Regions from separate parts of the Oryzibacillus soli genome, predicted to be linked through region 2. Evidence: riboswitches for the same ligand, from Rfam matches in the RefSeq annotation. Region 2 holds a riboswitch; the other holds the start of a gene.

Region 1 (7,258 bases), on a different contig from region 2:
CAACCGATGAAAAGGAGCTGACCTGTGCATGAGTAAACCGATTCCCGAGTCGCTGACGGTGGAAGGCTTGCGCAGCCTGTATCTGGAGAGGGTTCTGAATCCGCGGGAGGTTATGGAGGAAGTCGTACGGCGGGCGGAGCGGGATGCCGGCATGAACATTTGGATCACGCCTCCCGCCATGGAGCGGCTGGCCCCCTATCTGGAACGGCTGGAGCAATCCGGCCCGGAATCGCTGCCGTTATGGGGGATTCCGTTCGCCGTGAAGGATAATATCGACGTGGCGGGGTTACCGACGACAGCCGCCTGCCCCGACTATGCGTATGAGCCGACAGTTCATGCGGCAGTCGTTGAGCGGCTGATTGCAGCCGGCGCCATTCCCATAGGCAAAACCAACCTCGACCAGTTCGCCACCGGCCTGGTCGGCACCCGAAGCCCCTACGGCGAGACGCATAACGCACTTCGCCCCGAGCTGATATCCGGCGGCTCCAGCTCCGGGTCTGCCGTATCCGTGGCGAGGGGGCAAGCGGCCTTCGCCTTGGGAACCGACACCGCCGGCTCCGGGAGAGTGCCGGCAGCTTTGAACGGCTTGGTCGGCTACAAGCCGAGCTTGGGAGCTTGGCCGACCCGAGGAGTGGTGCCGGCTTGCGCCAGTCTGGACTGCGTCACGGTCTTCGCGCACAGCCTGAATGACGCTTGCGCAGTAGACGCGGCAGCACGCGGGGCGCATCCGGAGGATCCTTGGTCACGCCATGTGGCGGTCCCGTCCGGGTCCAAGCGGCCCTCCAAGCTGTGCCTTCCGCTGCAGGCTCCCGAGTTTTTCGGTCCCTATGCGTCGGAGTACTCGGCGGCTTGGGCGAAGACGGTGGAGCGGTTGGCCGGGCTCGGCTTGCCCGTCCATTATGTGGACACCGGCCTGTTCTCGGAGGCTGCCGCCATCCTATATGAGGGGCCATGGGTCGCGGAGCGCTGGGCGGACCTTGGTGGCTTCATCGAATCCCATCCCGGCGCAGCCTTCCCGGTAACGGAGCGGGTGCTGCGATCGGGGGCCTCGCCCGATTATGATGCGGCCTCCGTCTTTCGGGCCATCCACCGGCTCCAGGCGCTGAAGCTGGAAGCGCGCAAGCTGTTGGAGGACGCCGTGCTGGTGCTTCCGACGGCCGGCGGCACCTGGACCCGGGAACAGGTCCGCGAGCAGCCGGTGGAGGCGAACCGGGATATGGGCCGCTATACCAACCACTGCAACCTGCTGGATCAGTGCGCCGTTGCGGTTCCTGCCTGCGACGCGGCGGACCGGGTTCCGTTCGGCATCACCTTTTTCGCCTCCTGGGAGCGGGAGGACTTGATCCGTGGAGCGGCTGCATGGTTCTCGGCAAGCGGAGAGCCGGAGGGAGCTTTCCCTGCAGCGGCGGAAGCGTCGGCTGCCGTTGCTAAGGAGTCTCTGGAAGCTCCTGTGACCTTGGTGGCGGTATGCGGCTTGCATATGCGGGGCTATCCGCTGGAGAAGCAGATGCAGGCGTGCGGAGCCCGTTTTGTGGAGGAGGCGGAGTCCGCTCCGAAATACCGCTTCGTCAAGCTCCCGACCACCCCGGCCAAGCCGGGTATGATCAAGGCTGCGCGGGGAGGAGGCGCTGTGCGGCTGGAGCTGTGGGAGATGCCGCTGGCGGCCTTCGGCGGCTTCGCAGCCTCCATCCCGGCCCCCCTCGGCATCGGCAAAGTGGAGCTGGCCGACGGCCGGGAAGTGCCGGGCTTCATCTGCGAGGGCTATGCGGAAGAGGGGGCGGAGGACATAACGGCCTTGGGCAGCTGGCGCAGCGTGCATAACTAGGTTGACCGGCAGGGCTCGTCAGAGCAGCTTGCCCGTCTCCCGTTGACCCGCGGTCTCCGGTGAATTATGATAAGAGCAATCGAATACAGCGTGGGAGTCCGAAGGAACGGGCTGAGAGTACGGCTGGGCCGCCGTTTACCATTTGAACCTGTTGGATCATGCCAGCGTAGGGAGAGGTCGTGGAAGGACACTTTGCTATGGGGCGGAGTGTCCTTCTGTCGTATACGGGTTCATGGCGCTGGATCTCGGAATACATCGGTTGGAGGAGAGTTGGGTCATGAGGGAAAGCGGAATCGCGTTGGGCAGTCAGTTGGAGAAGGTTAGATCGGACAATCCGTTGGTCCATAACATCACCAATGTGGTGGTGACCAACTACACGGCGAACGGGCTGCTGGCACTGGGAGCTTCTCCGGTGATGGCCTACGCCAAAGAAGAGGTCGCCGATATGGCCCGAATCGCTGGCGCCCTGGTCTTGAATATGGGCACCTTGGACGAGACAGTGGTCCACGCCATGCACGTGGCCGGCCATTCAGCGAATGAGCACGGAGTTCCGGTGGTCTTCGACCCGGTTGGTGCGGGAGCTACGCCTTACCGGACGGAGACGGCCCGCCGGATGATGGACGAGCTGCGAGTCACCATATTGCGCGGCAATGCCGCCGAGGTGGCCAATGTTATCGGAGAGGCGTGGGCGATCAAGGGGGTGGATGCCTCCGGAGAAGCAGGAGACGCCGGTGCTTTGGCGCGCAGGGCAGCGCTGAAGCTGGGCTGCACCGTTGCCGTAACCGGCAAGGATGACTTTGTCAGCGACGGCACGGTCACTTATCGCATCAGCAACGGCACGCCGCTTCTGACGAAGGTGACGGGTACCGGGTGCCTGCTGACCTCAGTCATCGGGGCCTTCGCCGCAATAGCGGCAACCCCTGCCGAAGCGGCAGTAGCCGCCCTGGCTTACTACGGCGTGGCTGCCGAGGCCGCCGTCGCCGTATCCGGACCGGACCGGCCGGGTACCTTCCAGATGGAGCTGTTGAACCAGCTGCACAAAATCACGGCGCAAGAGGTGGATCAATCCGCCAAGGTATCGGTGGTCGAGCTCTAAATGGATTTCCCCGGGAGGATTTGTCCCGGGGTATTTTTTTGCCGGAGTGACCGGGTGGGGGTGAGAGATAGACCTTAAGTGCGAGTCGGGGCTAGTGAGGTAGAGGGGTTGAGGGTTCTCCCTCCGCCGCCCTTCTGGGCATTATCCCCTTCGCTCAGGAAAAAATAGTCGGAACCTCGATGGTGGGAAGATGTAGTAGTCCAGGGATGGAGTGGTACGGATCAAAGAATGGTTCGAGGCTAAAGAGCCAAAGACTCATCGGTGGGGTCTCGGGGTATGAGGAATTGGGAAAAGGTCAGGACTTCGCTGAAGGGATGGGGATGCTTCGTTCGGGGGGGATCCAAGCGGCTGAAACATAAGAGGGCAACACGATACGTGCTCCTTGAGAGAAAAGACAAGAACAGAGCTCTCGCTTATGGAGCGTAAGCACCGGAACTGGACTTGTGGCAAGCAGTCTCCCATAAAGGATGGGAGGTAAACGGTAGCGCTCAGGTGAGACACACCTTCTGAATTAAAGAGGGATAGGTGATGGTGCCGAAGCATGCGCATATACGGCTGAGCTCCTCGAAGATGCTAGTAGAGGAGGTCCGCTGCAGGTTGGTACGGCAGCAGAATTCGTCGAGGTAGGCTTGGAGGTGCTTCTTCCCTAACCCGTGGAAGGTCCGGTTGATCCAACGGCAGGCAGAACGAAACAGCGGCATAGCCAGCTTCCGCTTCGGGGCGGCGTACCGCAGAATATGGAGCTCCACTTGGGAAGCCCCTACTGAAACATGCTGCTCCACGAATTGGCGGGCGGCGGAGGAGAGGATCTGTCTGCCGGCAAGCAGTTCCTTCGGTACGGCTGTAACCTGAATATGCGTTGGCTGATCGTTCTCGATGACGGCCCCGACCAGAACGGGCGTTTCTTGAGGATGACGATGGACGGAGGAATTATGGGGGCGTCCGTAGCAAGCATCGTGGATGAGTACTTGCCCCGTCAGGCGTTCGGAGCGAAGGGATGCTCCCATGGCATGGCGGATCTTCTGGAGCATGCTCCATGCCGTCTTGTAGGAAACGGCAATGATACGGCTCAAAGCCAAAGCGCTGATGCCGCGCTCCGGGTCGGAAACAAGTTGGATGGCGAGAAGCCACTTGCCCAGGGAGGTGCGACTGCCCTCCATGACCGTGCCGGCCAAGAGAGAAGTCTGGTGCTTGCAAACGCTGCATTCGTAGAGAGGCAGATGCCGTGTTGTGATGGTATATGCGTGCCAATGCATACAGGAAGGACAGGAGAAACCATGCGGCCACTTCAACCGGTAAAAATACTCCACGGCATCTTGCTCTTCCCATTCCGGAGTCGGATAGGCATCGGAATCGTGAATCAACATACAGCCACCCCTTCAAAAAGGCTGATTACGAACGTGTGTTTCCATTATAGCAAACAAATGTTCCCATTGGAAGAGACTTTCCGGGTTTTTTGTAAAAAATTAGTATTCCTGAGCGAAGGGGATAATGGTCAGAAGTGAGTCGGCGGGAACCCAATAGGTGGGAGAAGTGAGTCGACGGGAACCCAATAGGTGGGGGAAGTAAGTCGGCGGGATGCCAATAGGTGGGAGAAGTCTGTGGGATGCCAATGGGGAGAAATGAGTCGGTGAGATACCAATAGAAGGAGACGCCGCAGCGCCTTAATGGAAGGGGTTATTGCGGTAGGGTTTAGCTCTGCATGATTAGGTTAACAAAAAGAAACGGACCCTCAGTCGGCAAATTCGATTGCCGGTAAGGGCCCGACTCTTCGAAGCCGAGCGGGATTAGAGCACCCAGTCGACGACCTGGTCCAGGGGGCGGCGGGTTTTGCCGCGGGGATCGCGGACTCGATAGCCGAAGGCGGCCATGCAGGAGAGGCCGTATTCCTCCGGATTCAGAATGCCGGCTTCCTGCAGAATGGGCTCCGCTTGATCCTTAATGAAGCCTTCGATGGGGCAGGAGTCGATACCGATCTGGGCTGCGGCAGTCATCATGTTGCCCAGAGCGATGTAGGTTTGGCGGCTGGCCCACTCGAACACGAGCCGCTCGTCGTCCCACAGGTTGAAGTCGGATTCCAGGAAGGCGCGGTAGGCCTCTCCCTTCTTGGCGACGACCTCCTCCGGCAGCTGCTGGATGTCTTTCATCATGGACTGGATGTGCTCGGAGCCGGGCGCCATCCCCTTGCGGGTCCGGGTGAGGAGGAGCACGAAGTGGCTGGCGGTGGGCAAGGTTTTCTGAGCGCCCCAGGTGACGGGGAGCAGCTTCTCACGGATGGCACGGTTCTGGAGCACGACGAATTTCCAAGGCTCGAAGCCGAAGGAGCTCGGGGACAGCCGGCCGGTCTCCAGAATGAACGCGAAGTCCTCCTCGGGAATGCTGCGGTTGGGGTCAAATTCCTTGCAGGCGTGGCGGAAGGTAGGCCTCCAGAATCTGCTCTTTTGTCATTATGAATTCCTCTCCTTTATCCGACCTTCAGATTAGGATGTTTTTAACATCTGCTTTTTATTATAATGAATGTACAACGATGGAGTAAGTACGCACATTTTTGTGATATAGTACCCATTTGTATACCAAGGAGGCGGATTGACGATGAACCCAACAACGGATAAAACGGCGCTGTGCCCGGGGAAATCTTCCCCATGTCCCGTGGAATTCACGCTGGATGTGATCGGAGGCAAGTGGAAGTGTGTGCTGTTGTATCACCTGATTGAAGGACCCAAGAGATTCAATGAGCTGCGCCGGATCTGCCCGGCCATCACCCAGCGGATGCTGACGCTCCAGCTCCGGGAGCTGGAGGAGGACGGGATCGTTCACCGGGAGGTATACCAGCAGGTTCCTCCGAAGGTGGAATACTCGCTGACTCCGCTGGGAGAAACTCTGGTGCCGATCATTCTGCAGCTGCGCGAGTGGGGCAAGACCAATCAAGGCATGCTCCGCGGAAAGGAGTCCGTCTAGATGACCGTCAAGACCATTGTCCCCTTCGGAGACCCGATTCTGCGCAAGATGGCAAAGCCGGTGGAAACTCCGCTCTCGCCCAAGATGCTCACGCTCCTCGACGATATGGCCGAAACCTTGTACGCCTCGGACGGCCGGGCCGGTCTGGCTGCACCGCAGGTTGGTATTCTTCGCCGCCTGGTGGTCATGGACTGCGGGACCGGACTCATCGAACTGATCAATCCGGTGATCACCGACAGGAGCGGGGAGCAGACGGGACCGGAGGGCTGCCTGTCCTACCCGGGATTTTACGGCATCGTACAGCGCGCCGAGCGGGTGACCGTCACAACCTTGAACCGGGAGGGCCAGGAGGTGGTGCTGGAGGCCGAGGGCTATCTGGCTCGGTGCATCCAGCACGAGACGGACCATCTGAACGGCATTCTCTATATCGACCATGTACGCGAGCAGTGGCTGTATCACGAACAGACCCGGCAGCGGTTCCCGCTGCTGGACGCCATCCGCCAGGCAGGACCTTCGAATCGTTAACATTCCGTTTAAACAAGGATGGTATCCTTCAGGTAATAGAAGCCGACAGAGAGGAGCGGGGCCCCGTGACACAGCTGCTTATCGTAGATGATGATCTTCACCTGAGAGAGCTGACGAAGCTGTTCCTAAAAGAGGAGGGCTTCCGGTTGCTGGAAGCCGAGGATGGGGTAGAGGCGCTCCGCATCCTGGAGAGCAACCGGGTGGATCTGGCCATTGTCGACGTGATGATGCCCCGCATGGACGGCTGGGAGCTGTGCCGGGAAATCCACCGGCATTATGAGATTCCTGTCCTGATGCTGACGGCCAAGGGGGAAACGGCGGATAAGGTGAAGGGCTTCCAGCTGGGGGCCGACGATTATCTGGTGAAGCCCTACGAGCCGGCGGAGCTGGCCGTACGGGTGAAGGCTCTTCTCAGGCGGTACCGGATCGCGTCCTCCCAGTCCGTCCAGGTCGGCCGCCTGAAGATGGACCGCAAAACCTACGAGACGACGGCAGACGGGGAGACGATCACCCTCCCGATGAAGGAATTCGAGCTCCTGTTCAAGCTGGCCGGCATGCCGGGCAAGACGCAAGCCCGCGAGCAGCTGATCGAGGAGATCTGGGGCTATGACTTCGAAGGCAATGAGCGGACGCTGGACGTCCACATCAACCGGCTGCGGGAAAAGTTTCCGGAGGACCGCATGGGCTTCCGGATCAAGACGATCCGCGGGATCGGGTATAAGCTGGAGGAGTGCTCACCATGAGCAAGCTGCGACAGAAAGCCAAGGCCGTGCTTGGGGTCACGGCAGTCATCAGTTACATGAGCCTGGCCTGGGTCGTCGCCTACTATGCCACGATCGCCATCGCCCGCTTCT
Region 2 (7,258 bases):
TTGGAATATCTGCACAAAGGCGGGCGCATCGGCAAGGCCAGCGCGGTGTTCGGCGCCCTGCTCAACATCAAGCCGATCCTCTCCATCGACAGTGAGGGAGAGGTGGCCTCCGTCGACAAGGTCCGGGGTTCGAAACGGGCGGTGGCCCGTATTATCGAGCTCTTGAAGGAGCGGCACAGCGGACCTGTCCGGGTTACCATCGCCCATGCGGCCTGTCTACAGCAGGCTGAAGAGCTAGGCGCGATGCTTGGGGAGCACTTTGATGTGACGGAGCACCTCATCACGACCATCGGTCCCGTAATCGGAGCCCATGTAGGCAACGGCACGCTCGGGGTCTTCATGGTGCCGGCCTGATGGCTTCGGGGCTGCACATCGTTCCGCTTCGGGAGATCAAGGGGGTCGGGCCTGAGAAGGTCAAGGAGCTCAACGCGCTGGGGCTCGCGACCGTCGGGGATCTCCTCGACTACTATCCGTTCCGGTATGAGGACTACCGGCTGAGAGATCTGTCCGAGGTGAAGGACGGGGAGAAGATCACGATTCAAGGGACCCTCTACGGAGAACCGGTCCTTGCCATCTACGGCCGGAACAAGTCGCGGTTGACCGTCAAGCTGATGGCCGATCGCTTCTTGGTCACGGCTGTTTGGTTTAACCGGCATTACATGAAGGACAAGCTGACGCCCGGCAGGGAAATCGTCGTCTCGGGCAAGTGGGAGCAGAAGCGGCAGACCATCGTGGTGGGTGAATCGGAGTTTCCGGATGCGGCTCAGGGCCCCAAGGCCCGGACCGGTACGCTTCAGCCGGTTTATTCCGTAACGGGCGGGGTAACCCAGGCCTTCCTGCGCAAGACGATCAAGCAGGCGCTTCTGCAATTCGGGATGATGATTGAAGAGGTGCTGCCTCGGAATCTGATCGAGCGGTACGACCTGATGCCGCGGCGGCAGGCTGTGGCCATCCTCCACCAACCTACCGGTACGGAGGAAGGAAAAGCGGCGCGCAAGCGGATGGTCTACGAGGAGCTGTTCTTGTTCCAGCTCAAGGTGCAGGCTTACCGGGCGGTCAATAAGAGCCGGGCGGACGGCATTGCCCATGCGGTGGACCGGCCGAAGGTCCGGGATTTTGTCCGCGGGCTTCCCTTCCAGCTGACGGATTCCCAGAAGAAGGCCGTGGCGGAGCTTCTTGGAGATCTGGAAGCGCCCTTCGCCATGAATCGGCTGCTTCAGGGGGATGTTGGGGCGGGCAAGACGGTAGTGGCCGCAGTCGCTCTATATGCCGTCGTAACTGCCGGAGCCCAAGGAGCGCTGATGGTGCCCACGGAGATCCTGGCCGAGCAGCATAAGCGGTCGCTGGAGAGGCTGTTCGAGCCCTACGGGCTTCAGGTGGGGCTTCTGACGGGCAGCTTGACGGACCGGATGCGTCGGGACCTGCTGGGCTCGCTGCAGATGGGACTCCTCGATATTGTGGTGGGCACCCACGCCCTGATCCAGGAGGACGTCGCGTTCCGGAAGCTGGGACTGGTGGTGGTGGACGAGCAGCACCGGTTCGGTGTGGAACAGCGGAGCGTTCTCCGCCGGAAGGGTATGAATCCGGACGTGCTGACCATGACGGCCACTCCGATTCCCCGGACGCTGGCCATAACGGCCTTCGGCGATCTGGATGTGACCACGCTGAAGGAGCTGCCGAAGGGACGCAAGCCAATACAGACTTATGCCGTCACCCATGACAAGCTGGAGCGGGTTCTGGGCCTGATCCGCCGGGAGGTGGAGCTGGGCCGGCAGGCTTACGTCATCTGTCCGCTTATCGAAGAATCCGAGAAGCTGGACGTGCAGAACGCCATCGACGTGCATGCGCAGCTCACGTATGCCTTTCCCGACCTGAAGGTGGGGCTGCTCCACGGGCGAATGACTGCTCAGGAGAAGGAGGACGTCATGGGGGCGTTCAAGGAGAACCGGGTGCAGGTGCTGGTCTCCACCACGGTTATCGAGGTCGGCGTCGACGTGCCCAACTCGACGATCATGGTCATCTATGACGCCGTCCGGTTCGGCCTGTCCCAGCTGCACCAGCTCCGGGGGCGGGTCGGACGGGGGGAGCACCAATCCTACTGCGTCCTCATCGCCGACCCGAAGAACGAGGTAGCCAAGGAGCGCATGCGGGTCATGACCGAAACCAACGATGGCTTCGAGATTGCGAGGCGGGACCTGGAGCTGCGGGGGCCAGGCGACTTCTTCGGCACAAAGCAGAGCGGCCTGCCGGAGTTCAAGGTGGCGGACCTTCTGAACGATTACGAGGTGCTGGAGCTGGCCCGGGAGGATGCGGGAGCGCTGGTGGGTGAGGAGCGGTTCTGGACCGCTGCCGATTTTCTGCCGCTCCGCAGCTACTTGAACCGGGAGCAGGTGGCCGGCCGCGATCCTCTGGATTAACCCGCCGGATCCCGACATACGATAAAGAGTGGAGATTCTTTACCGGGAGGTGTCGGGATGGGCTTTCAGAGCTACCGTAGCTACGGGATCGACCCCGAGTGGGTTGAGCGGATGAAGAAGAAGGCGAAGGACTCCGCCCGCAAGGAGCGGCTGAAGGAGCTGGCCGACGGCTTGACCAAGGAGGACCTGCAGGACCGGGACACCGTCGAGGCGCTCTTGGCGCGGGCCTTCAAAGTGCTGGGAGAGAAGCCGACGTCCCGGCAGACGGAGCAGATTACGGCTTATATTCTCGAGCAACGGATCGATCCCCAGAATGTGTTCCACTTGATGAAGCTGTGGAGCATGTTCCGGTAAGAAAGCGGAATAGACCTGCGGCAGATGGTGCGCCGCAGGTCTGTTTTTTGTTGGGGCTAGTCGCCTACCCCTGGACAAGGTCAAGCCCGGAGGACGGGCCGGAAGCCGCGTGTGCGGAGCATACCGCATACCTCGCCGACGGAGCGTTCGTCGGAGATCTGGAATTGCGGTACGCCGGCTTCCTCCTCTTCCGCATAGCCGCCCACGCTGGTGGAGACGCCGGCGGACATCTTGGTGATGCCCATCCGTACGAGACGGTCGCGCATCCAAGCCGGCTCCCGGGTGGACAGTGTCAGCCCGCAGCGGGGAAGGAAGAGGCGGTAGGCGATGACCGCCTGCATCAGCTCCCGGTCGCCCACCATGGAGCGGGGCTGGAAGCTGCCGGCGAAGGGCCGCATGCGGGGCGGCGACAGGCTGATGGCCGTGCCGGGATACCGTTCCTGCAGGTAGCGGGCGTGCAGCCCTGTGAAGAAGACCTCCCGACGCCAATCGTTCAGCCCGAGCAGCGCGCCGATCCCGACGGACCGCATGCCGGCTTGGCAGCCTCTCTCCGGCGCATCCAGACGGAAGCGGTAGTTGCGCTTGGGGCCCTTCAAGTGAAGCTGCCGGTAGACGCTCTCGTCGTACACTTCTTGGTACAGGGTCAAACCGGTGACTCCGGCCTCTGCCAATTGGGCATATTCCTCGGTCTTCAAGGCATTGATCTCGATGCCGATCCAAGAGAAGCGGTCCCTTAAGGCCAGGGCGGCATCCCGGATATAGGAGACCGGGGATTCCTTCACAGAGTCGCCGGTCAAGAGCAGCAGGTGGTCCACGCCGGTGGCCGCGATGCAGGCACCCTGCTCCGCGATCTGTTCCACGTCCAGCTTGCGCCGGTGGAACTCGTTCATATGGCTGAAGCTGCAGTATACGCAGTGGTTGGTGCAGTGGTCGGAGAGATAGAGCGGGGCGAACAGGGTGATCTCCCTTCCATGGTGGCGGGCGGTAACCGCCTCCGCCCGTTCTGCGGTTTTCTCGAGCAGGGTCTCCGCAGCGGGAGACAGCAGCAGCAGGAAGTCCTCCTCGGTCAGCTCCTCCTTCTCCAGAACATTCTCCACGTCCGATGCGCCGGCTGAGCGCCAGACATCCTCGAAGGCCATATTCTTCCGTTCCTGATACACCTCATAGAAGCTCATGCGATCCATTCCTCCCGGTAAAATAAAAGCTCCCTGTTCCTGCCCGAAGGAGGAAGAAGGAGCGCGATCACCCAATGAGGAAAACCTGACGGCGCAGCATCCCATGCAGCGGCCGGTCCGGCCATGAGCTTAACGTTTACCTCTTCCTACGCTGGTATGAGCCAGGTCAGGTTCGACGGTCTGCAAGCGTCCCTTGCACTCTCAGCCGGCCATACCCGGCTCCCGTTCGGTAAATTCTTGAAATTCTTCTGCTAGAGTACCACCGCTAGTCCGGTTTGTAAAGCCCTGTCTGCTCAGATGACGGAGCATGCCGGAATAAGGGACGAGGCGATCTCACTCCATCCAGGCTTCCTCCAGCAAACGGACACCCCGGCGGATATCCTCCTCGCTTAAGCCGCCGAAGCCGAGGAGTACCGTAGAAGGAGGCGCAGCCCCCTGGGACAGGGCATAGACGGAGACCGGGTAAACCCGGACGCCCCGAGCTGAAGCGCGACCGATCAGCTCGGCCTCGCTGAAGCTCCCGAGGCACTTAGCCAGGATATGCAGGCCGGAGCCTGTGCCGATCGGCTCTACAAGCCTGTCCAGCCGGGCCCGGAGCTCCTCCAGCAGCAGATCGTGCTTCCGTTGGTACAGTCCCTTCATCCGTCGGACGTGCCGCTCCAGGTCCCCCTCCTCCATGAAGAGGCGCAGGGCCACCTGGAACAGCGGAGAAGCCAACTGGTCGTAGCTGTGGGCGCCTTGGCGGAATTTGGCCAGCAGCGGCTTCGGCAGCACCATATAGCTTAAGCGGAAGGAGGGGGTGAGCGCCTTGGAAAAGGTGCCGACGTATACGGTCCGGTCCGCCCGGTCCATCCCCTGCAGGGACGGAATCGGCCTTCCCCCGTACCGGAACTCTCCGTCATAGTCGTTCTCGATCAGATAGGCCCCGTTCTCGGCGGCCCACTGGAGCAGCTGGAGCCGCTTGGCGGCGGAGAGGATCATGCCGTAAGGGAATTGGTGGGAGGGCGTCACGTAGACGGCGCGGACGCCGCCGGAACCGAGAGGGTCCAGGCGGATGCCGTCCTCCTCCAGCGGGAGGGGCAGCAGCCTGGCGCCCGTGTAGCCGTAACGGCGGAATAAGGCCTGGACCCCGTCGTTCACCGCTTCCTCGGTGGCCAGGCAGAGCTTCTCTCCCTCGAGAAGCTGGAACAGCAGGTCCAGTGAGTGGTAGGTTCCTGCTCCGATCACGATGTCATCAGCGGTGCAGCGAACCCCCCGGGACTGGTGTAGGTAAATGGCCAGCTGCTCCCGCAGCCGCCGCTCGCCCTGAAGCTCGCCGTATAACAGCGTCCGTGCCTGCTCCGGCCGGAAGGAGCGGTTCAACAGGCGCCTCCAGCGCGTCAGCGGGAAGGCGGATACGTCCACGGCTCCATAGCCGAAGTCGATGCCGGGCCGGGCATCCGCCGGAGCATGGTACGCCCGCAGACGCGGGGCCTGGCCCGATTCGCCGGAGGAAGCTGGAGGCTGCTGGTCCCGGGCCGGCGGCTTACCTGCGTCCGCCGGAGCCTCCAGCTCCGCCACGAACAGGCCGCTGCGGGGACGGCTGACGATATATCCCTCGGCCAGCAGCTGCTCATAGGCGAGGGCGACGGGGGTCCGGCTCAGGGCCAGTCGGGCGCACAGCTTCCGGATGGACGGCAGCCGGGCGCCGGACGGAATCCGGCCGGCCAGTATGTCCCCGCGGATGCTGCGGTAGAGCTGGATATATAGAGCGTCGGGAGACGTAGGGTCTAAGATGGGAGTCAGGTCCATCGTTTTTTTTGCACCTCTCGGGAATGGATGGTCGTCAAGGAACTAAACTGTCATTTGAAAATTGCATGAACTGTGCATTTTGATAATGTCAGATTGCCGTTACAATCATCCTATCACGAGAGGAGGTGGTTGTCATGAGTTTGGCCTTGCCCCATATCGCCGGGATGCGCCGGTATCCGGCGGGGGTCGCTCCTGCAGACCCCGAACGTTCGGTTAAGCTGAATCAGAACGAAAGTCCTTATCCGCCGTCACCGAAGGTCCTTAAGGCACTGCAGGAGACCGGCGGCGATTCGCTCCGGCGCTATCCGGATGCGGCTTCGACGGAGCTACGCCGCGCTCTGGCCTCCCGCTACGGGGTATCGGAGGGGCAGGTGTTCTGCGGCAACGGCTCCAGCGAGATCATCTCGCTCATCATGAAGGTCTTCGTTGGGGCAGGGGGCCGGGTGGCCCTCCCGGATCCATCCTTCGACTATTACCACACGGCGGCGGTCTGCCAACAAGTGGAGGTGCTGCCCGTTCCCACCGGTGGGGATTTCGAGATCGATACGGAGGGGCTCTTGTCCAGCGGAGCGGATGCGGTGGTGCTGATCAATCCCCATGCTCCGACAGGCCGGCTGCTCGGCCGGGAGGAGATACGCCGGCTGGCCGACGGCTTCCACGGACTGGTTGTGGTGGACGAGGCCTACATGGAGTATGCCAAGGAGCGGGAGTCGGCGGCGGCCCTCTTGAAGATCTGTCCCAACCTGCTGGTGCTCCGCACGTTCTCCAAGGCTTACGGCTTGTGCGGCGCCCGGATCGGATATGCGCTGACGGCACCCGAATCGGTAGAAGCTCTGGAAAAGGGCAAGGACCTGTACAACCTGAACGCGGTCAGCGCGAAGCTGGCCTTGGCGGCCTTATCAGACCCGGAGTACACGGCGCAGACGGTTCAAGCGGTGATCCGGACCCGGGAAGCTTTCATCGGCCGGTTGGAGGAACGGGGCTTCACCGTCCATCCCTCATGGACGAACTTCGTGCTCTGTTCGCCTCCGTCCGGTCCCGGCCGGCCCGATGCCTCCCGTCTTCAGACGCTGCTACAGGAGCGCGGCATCTATGTCCGTTATTTGGAGCATCCGAGATTGGCCGACAAGCTCCGAATCTCCATCGGTACGGACAGCGAGATGGAGCGGCTGTTGGAGGAGCTGGATGCATTAAGATGAGGGGGATCCGGGATTGCCAGCGCCCAAAAACGGAATGCGAAGGTCTTGACGGCCCCTTCCCGGGCAACACTGAAGAGGCGAGGGCTGCAGCCGGCACATCCGGCCAGGCCTGCAGCTCAATGAAGGAAGGTGGAGGGACAGGGTGCTGTGGTCATGGATTGCCGGGCTCGGACTTCTCTTAGGGGCGGAACGGCCGGAGTGGCAGGCTCCAGAGGAGGCGGCACGGGCCGCACAGAAGCTGAGCTTATGGAAGGGACATCCGGTGGAGGTGGAATGGAATGCGGAGGCCGGGACGCCGTCGAAGCTGACCGGGGCGATGGCC

The links. A riboswitch is a leader RNA that binds a small molecule or an ion and turns the genes downstream of it on or off. The one in region 2 is predicted to bind thiamine pyrophosphate.
Region 1: linked by a shared signal. The riboswitch ahead of thiM (hydroxyethylthiazole kinase) and the one ahead of thiH (2-iminoacetate synthase ThiH) in region 2 are both predicted to bind thiamine pyrophosphate.

The regions. Positions count from the first base shown of each region.
Region 1 is NZ_JBPPGJ010000003.1:144,194-151,451, reverse strand. It holds gene uca (urea carboxylase) at 1-32, shown strand, start outside; gene atzF (allophanate hydrolase) at 29-1,825, shown strand; TPP riboswitch at 1,906-2,015, shown strand; gene thiM (hydroxyethylthiazole kinase) at 2,103-2,921, shown strand; gene ACSEXW_RS04855 (transposase) at 3,410-4,288, opposite strand; partial or broken gene ACSEXW_RS04850 (NAD(P)H-dependent oxidoreductase) at 4,709-5,369, opposite strand; gene ACSEXW_RS04845 (winged helix-turn-helix transcriptional regulator) at 5,514-5,879, shown strand; gene def (peptide deformylase) at 5,880-6,404, shown strand; gene ACSEXW_RS04835 (response regulator transcription factor) at 6,470-7,147, shown strand; gene ACSEXW_RS04830 (sensor histidine kinase) at 7,144-7,258, shown strand, end outside.
Region 2 is NZ_JBPPGJ010000009.1:125,732-132,989, forward strand. It holds gene ACSEXW_RS13920 (DegV family protein) at 1-354, shown strand, start outside; gene recG (ATP-dependent DNA helicase RecG) at 354-2,417, shown strand; gene ACSEXW_RS13930 (stage VI sporulation protein F) at 2,475-2,771, shown strand; gene thiH (2-iminoacetate synthase ThiH) at 2,852-3,946, opposite strand; TPP riboswitch at 4,073-4,182, opposite strand; gene pdxR (MocR-like pyridoxine biosynthesis transcription factor PdxR) at 4,280-5,737, opposite strand; gene hisC (histidinol-phosphate transaminase) at 5,872-6,936, shown strand; gene ACSEXW_RS13950 (hypothetical protein) at 7,079-7,258, shown strand, end outside.